Regions from separate parts of the Bacillus sp. BC05(2025) genome, predicted to be linked through region 2. Evidence: riboswitches for the same ligand, from Rfam matches in the RefSeq annotation. Region 2 holds a riboswitch; the other holds the start of a gene.
What was found. Region 2 has a riboswitch for cyclic di-AMP ahead of ACZ76X_RS14735 (APC family permease). Riboswitches for the same ligand answer to the same signal wherever they lie in the genome.
Positions count from the first base shown of each region.

Region 1: it holds a riboswitch for cyclic di-AMP, as region 2 does, so the genes downstream of both, ACZ76X_RS10515 (SipW-dependent-type signal peptide-containing protein) here and ACZ76X_RS14735 (APC family permease) in region 2, are expected to answer to the same signal.

Region 1 covers NZ_JBWYRA010000002.1:897,154-900,573, forward strand. The annotation lists gene kdpA (potassium-transporting ATPase subunit KdpA) at 1-1,494, opposite strand, end outside; gene kdpF (K(+)-transporting ATPase subunit F) at 1,514-1,594, opposite strand; gene ACZ76X_RS10515 (SipW-dependent-type signal peptide-containing protein) at 1,591-1,695, opposite strand; cyclic di-AMP (ydaO/yuaA leader) riboswitch at 1,794-1,939, opposite strand; gene ACZ76X_RS10520 (hypothetical protein) at 2,201-2,431, opposite strand; gene ACZ76X_RS10525 (hypothetical protein) at 2,448-2,834, opposite strand; cyclic di-AMP (ydaO/yuaA leader) riboswitch at 2,928-3,075, opposite strand; gene thiD (bifunctional hydroxymethylpyrimidine kinase/phosphomethylpyrimidine kinase) at 3,161-3,420, opposite strand, start outside.
Region 2 covers NZ_JBWYRA010000004.1:106,208-109,627, forward strand. The annotation lists gene ACZ76X_RS14720 (hypothetical protein) at 1-83, opposite strand, end outside; gene panE (2-dehydropantoate 2-reductase) at 259-1,203, shown strand; gene ACZ76X_RS14730 (hypothetical protein) at 1,258-1,386, opposite strand; cyclic di-AMP (ydaO/yuaA leader) riboswitch at 1,526-1,672, shown strand; gene ACZ76X_RS14735 (APC family permease) at 1,817-3,420, shown strand, end outside.

The sequences.
Region 1 (3,420 bases), on a different contig from region 2:
AGCTAGCATCGTAATTAAACTGAAATAGCGCCCTAAAAACATAACTAAACCAGTTGTAATATTCCAAAACGGTGTATTATCCGCTAATCCTTCAAATCCAGATCCATTATTCGCAGCTGACGATGTGTATTCATATACTACTTGCGTTAAACCGTGGAAACCGGAATGAGAAATAGCATCTGTTCCTAAACTTGTTGAAAGAGCTAATGCTGAAAATCCTAAAATAAGCAGTGGATGAAATAGTATCGTTACCGCAATTAATTTCATTTCCTTACCTTCAATTTTCTTACCTAAAAACTCTGGTGTCCGTCCAACCATCAATCCAGATATAAAGACTGCGATAATCGCATACATAATAATGTTCACAAAGCCTGCTCCAACGCCGCCGTATACTGTATTTAACATCATATTTACGAGCGGTACTAACCCGCCAATTGGTGTTAACGTATCATGCATCGTGTTCACGGCTCCGGTTTCAGCTGCTGTCGTCACTGTTGCGTATAGGGAAGAAAATACCGTTCCAAATCGTACTTCTTTTCCTTCCATACTTCCTTGTACATGCTGTATACCCATTCCATTTAACGCTGGATTCCCATGTAATTCAGATGTCATAATCGTTATAAACCCTAGTAAAAACACTATGAATAGTGAAACGAAAAGAATACGTCCTTGCTTTTTATTGCCTACCATTCGTCCGTACGTAAACGGAAGTGCTGTTGGCAATAACATCATAAGCATCATTTGCAAAATATTACTCATTTGCCCTGGATTTTCGAAAGGATGTGTAGAGTTTGCTCCGAAAAATCCACCGCCGTTATTTCCGAGTTCCTTAATAGCTACGAATGATGCAACAGGCCCACGTAAAATACTTTGTTTTGCGCCATCAATCGTTTGTGCCGTAACGGCACCTTCTAACGTTTGTGGTACACCAAGTGCGACAAAGACTAGTGCTGCAATACATGCGATAGGAAGAAATACTCTGGTTAATGCTCTCGTAAAATCAACGAAAAAGTTACCAAGTTCTTTTCCAGCAAGCCCTCTTATAAATGCCATAACGAGTGCTAACGTCGTTGCCGGTGCTGCAAACATTAAAAATGTAATTCCAATTAATTGTGATAAATAAGATAAACCATTTTCACCGCTATAATGCTGTAAGTTTGTATCAGCCATAAAACTAATTGCTGTATTAAAAGCGAGCGTAGGCTCCATTCCTTCAATGTGTGCTGGATTTAATGGCAATACTCCTTGCAGTCTGAAAATGAAATATACGACAACAATCATAAATCCATTTAATAAAACTAATGATAGTGCGTACTGTTTCCACGTTTGATTGTATTCTTTTACACCCGTAATTTTAAAAATAAGTTTTTCAAAAGGCCCGAATACTTTATCTAGCTTTTTACTACCTTGAAAAGCTTTCTCTAAATAAATTCCCGTTGGCTTTGCCACAAGAATAAACAACAGCATTGTAATAACAACTGCGACCCAGATCATAATGAATGACTCCCCCTAATTAAAACTTTTCCGGATTTAATAATGCATACACTAAGTACAACGTAATTGCTGCAACAATAACCGATAAGGCAATCATCATGATTGCTTCCCTTCTTTCACAACTTTATCTGACCAACTTGCAAGACTTGCCATCGATGCGACTAACACAACGAAAATCCCGATCATTACAACATCTAACATAACTATCCCTCACTCCATTTGTAGAATTTTACCATCAAAATATTAAAAAAGAACACTGAGCTCTACTCAGTGTTCAAAAAATGAACAACAAAAAGTAAACCTCCTCTCTAAACGCTTACGAGGTTAGCTGTCGGATTCGGGCCTAAAGAGTAGCCCTACTTTCAAAACTGAAAGATTCACCCCAAGTGACGATGCACAAAATTGGTTCCCCCGCTCCATTTCTGGAACTCAGCGATTTTAGGTTTTTTTGGAAATTTTATGAATGATTTATGAGAGTAAATATACTCCTCTATATTTCACTTGTAAAGAGGCAAATTACTAAAAATAAGAATATATCTATCTGTTTAAACGCTTACATCAGGTATTATTAATACTCTTTCATCTCTTTTCTCGTCTTTTCTTTCTTTTTCACAGAAATGATCTTTTAAATACGAAATAAAAAGAGCGAATGATATGAAGTGCATAGCTTGCTGCACTTCGCATTCGCTCTTTTTTCACTCCCTATTTATTCTCCTCGTAAAAAAGCACGTAAATTTCTCCCGCGAATATAAACTTGTGACAATTCTGCATGTAGTTGCTCATATTCGATAACATCTGTTTTTAAATATAAAGCGTCTTTCGATGGCAATATGATATAGGGCCTTGGAAAAATAGGATCGAGCACCACCAATTCTTGAACTCGCTCTACCGATACCGCCCAACGATTCGCTATATCTCCTAGTAACAACACCTTCATCTTCTTTTCCCCCACCCTATTCAAAAAATAAAAAAGAAATATTATCACAATTCGTAAACACAACAAGTGTAGCTCCAATTGTTTCATAGAGCCTCGCTGGATATCGTTTATTTCTTGTAACAACAGTAATAGGTGCTTGAAAAGAAAAGCGAATATGTTCTGTAAAGAAGCTAACGATTGGAAGCTCATCACCTAGTAAAATTACCTTCTTAATACACTCACAAATACTAGTAAAATCCTGCTCCCGACTACAACTATACGTCCAATCAAATCCACAATTCCTAACTTCAGCCGCTATCTCTTCATTTGCTGTAAAAATAATTAACTCATGTTGAAATGCTACTAAATCTATTAGACTATTTACCTTACTTTCTTCTCCAACACAAATAAGTGTTAATTCCATGTACCTCATCCTCCTTAGCATAAAAGAAATCAAACATAGATTGATATTCCCCTATACTAATCAGATCGATGAAGCGATGTATCCATCATGGCACCGTCCTCTCTCAAGACGCTTACGAAGTTAGCTGTCGGATTCGGACTTTGAGAGTAGCCCTACTTTCAAAATTGAAAGATTCACCCCTAGTGACACTGCACAAATTGGTTCCTCCGCTCCATATAATTGGACTCAGCGTATTACAAAAAATATATTCTGGCTGATATATTACTCCTGTATTTTGAAAAAGTAAACAGAAAAAAAGCCAGTTAGCAAACTGGCTTCTCATGTCTTTATACACGTGTATTATTCATCTTATACGCAAAATGATTCGTCGGTCCATGACCACTTCCAATATTCAATGGCTCTTCAATTGCTATACTAATAAATCGTTTTGCTTCTTGAACTGCCTCTTCAATGGAGTATCCTTTCGCAAGTCCTGCAGTAACCGCTGAAGCAAATGTGCACCCACTTCCGTGCGTTTGCTTTGAAGGAATTCGTTCACTTCTAAATTCGATAAATTGCTCACCATCAAAGAGTAAATCAACTACTT
Region 2 (3,420 bases):
CCAGTTTTAAAAGAAAACGGGAATATAAATTGAAATATAGCTGTTGTTACATCCTTTTCCTCGATTGTTTGTATTGCCTCCATTTACATTGTTTCCTTTCCATATATGCTATAAAAACAACATGCCCAAATTTATTTGAAAATAACCACTGTTCTATACTCAGTTAAGAATGAAAATTCAGCTTATTTAGTAGGGGACATGTATAATGTTATGTATACTGAATGTTATAAAATTGTATTTTGAAAAGGGGGATGTTGTATGCGTATTTTAGTATTAGGAGCGGGTGGCGTTGGAGGCTTTTTTGGAGGACGATTAGTCGAAAAAGGGGAAGATGTTACGTTTCTTGTTCGCAGTAAAAGAAAACAGCAATTAGAGGAAAAGGGGCTTGTTATTCGTAGTGTTAATGGTGATTTTTCCTTCCAACCGAAATTAATAACGAAAGAAGATCAACCTTCTTCATTTGATGTCATTTTATTTTCAACAAAAGCGTATCACTTAAACGATGCAATCCAAGATTTGAAGCCGTTTGTAGGTGAGAATACTGTCATCATTCCATTATTAAATGGTATCGCTCATGTATCACTATTACAAAAAGAATTTGGTGAAGAGAAAGTGATTGGCGGTTTATGCTTTATCGAGACGACGTTAAATGATCAAGGGGAAATTGTACAAATGAGTGTTGCCAACAGACTTGTGTTTGGCGAAATACAGCTTCAAGATTCAGAGAGAATAAAGCATATTGCTAAAGCATTTACAGGTACGAAATCTAGTTTTGTTTTAAGTGAAAACATTATGCAAGATATGTGGCATAAATATTTATTTATTACTGTAATGTCGGGTGTGACGACATTAATGCGGGCACCGATAGGACCGATTCGTGAAAGCGAAGGTGGACGCGATTTTATCCAAAACTTATTTGAAGAATGTATGCAAATTATGAGATGTATAGGAGCTCCAATTAAAGATAATATTGCCCAAGAACATATGAAAACAATTGATAAAATTTCGTATAATATGAAGTCATCGATGCAGCGTGATATGGAAAAAGGTTCGTTCATTGAAGGCGAGCACTTACAAGGATACTTACTAAATGTAACAAAACAATTTTCTATAGAAGCACCATTATTAGGTGCGGTATATCAAAATTTGAAAGTGTATGAAGAAATGACCTTTAACAAATCAGCGATAGAATTAGATGTATGAAAAAATAAAAAGAAAGCAATATATAAGTGTATTGCTTTCTTTTTTTATGACAAATTATTTATTTCTTTTCGTTCGATCTGTCAAATTTATTTCCTGTTCACGTTTACCGTATAATTGATTAATTTCATTTGCTAATGCATCTAAATAGGAATCGGAAAAAATAGGCTTCTTTTCTTTAGACATGTGGGTCTCCTTTATCAATTTTTTAGTATTCATTATGTATGTTTACCGGCGAATTATGCGAAATCATTTAATTTTTTTCTTTTTAAAAATTTTTATTTACATTTTGAAAATAAAGGAGTATTATAATCCACAGTTTCAATTTTCTAAATCGCTGAAACCGCATGGTGCGGGGGACCCGTTCTTATGGATTAGTTCTTAATCCAATGGGGTGAATCCTTGAAAAAGGTAGGGCTACTCATAGGCCCGAATCCGACAGCTAACCTCGTAAGCGTTATATTGAGAAGGAAGGTGGAGCTTGTGCGACAAAAAATATAATGTCTACAAGTCTATTTCGTTATGGCTTGTAGACATTTTTTGTTTTCTGAGGAAATAGTTTATCCGCTGTAACTAGCAGAAAAGTTCGTACAAAATTATTGGAGAGTGGACAGCTGTGGTTTCATCTATTAAAAGATTTTTAATTGGAAGACCGTTAAAATCAACTGAGCTTGGAGAACAAAAGCTCAATAAAACGAAGGCGTTAGCTATTTTATCTTCTGACGCATTGTCATCGGTTGCATACGGACCAGAGCAAATTTTAATTGCTTTAGCAGGTCTTGGGGCGATTGCTTATTGGTATTCAATTCCGATCGCCGTTGGGGTATTAGTATTATTGACAGCCCTTATTTTATCTTATCGTCAAATTATTTTTGCCTATCCGCATGGCGGAGGCGCGTATGTTGTATCAAAAGAAAATTTAGGGATGAATCCAGGGTTAATAGCTGGAGGATCTTTATTAGTCGATTATATTTTAACTGTTGCAGTAAGTGTATCTGCAGGTACAGATGCGATTACGTCTGCTTTTCCTAGCTTACATGCACATAAAGTAATTATTGCAGTTATATTTGTTATATTAATTACGATATTAAATTTAAGAGGCGTAACGGAATCAGCTTCCGTTTTAGCATATCCAGTTTATTTATTCGTTTTAGCACTATTTATATTAATTGGGGTAGGGATCTATAATATTTTAACTGGTCAAGTGTCGCAGGCCTTACACACGCCGATTGGAACACCAGTTGCAGGGATTAGTTTGTTCTTACTGTTACGAGCATTTGCATCAGGTAGTTCTGCTTTAACAGGTGTTGAAGCAATTTCAAACGCAATTCCAAACTTTAAAGATCCCGCACCAAACAATGCGGCGAGAACATTGCTTGCAATGGGTGCATTACTTGCAGTTTTATTTTCAGGAATTGTTTTCTTAGCTTATTATTACGGAATTACTCCAAGTAAAGAAGTAACAGTTGTTTCACAAATTGCGGAACAAACTTTTGGACGTAATTTCATGTACTATTTCATACAGGGTACAACTGCTTTAATATTAATTCTTGCTGCTAACACAGGGTATTCTGCATTTCCGTTATTAGCAGTTAACCTTGCAAAAGACAAATTTATACCGAGAATGTTTACGATTAGAGGAGATCGCCTAGGATACTCAAACGGTATTATTATACTTGGAATTGCTTCGATTATTTTAATTGTAGCTTTCCAAGGACAAACAGAACATTTGATTCCGTTATATGCAGTAGGTGTATTTATTCCGTTTACCCTTTCTCAAACTGGTATGGTATTAAAATGGCTTCGTGAAAAACCTGAAGGATGGATTTTACGATTATCGATTAATTTGATTGGTGCAGTTATTAGTTTTATCGTAATGAGTATGTTCTTTTTAACTAAATTTGCACAAGTATGGTCGATCCTCATTTTCTTACCTGTTATTATCTTCTTGTTCCACCGAATTAAGAAGCATTATGATGCGGTAGGAGACCAACTAAGTTTAAAAACTTGTGAGCCACTTGTTCCGATTAAGGGAAATGTAATTGTCGTTCCGGTAGCTGGTATGACTCATGTAGTAGAAAATTCATTGAATTATGCTAAGGCTCTTTCTGCAGATCAAGTTATCGCTGTATATGTTGCTTTTGACAGAGAAGAAGAAAAGAAATTTGAAGAGAAATGGAAGAAGTGGCAACCTGAAGTAAGACTTGTTACCTTACATTC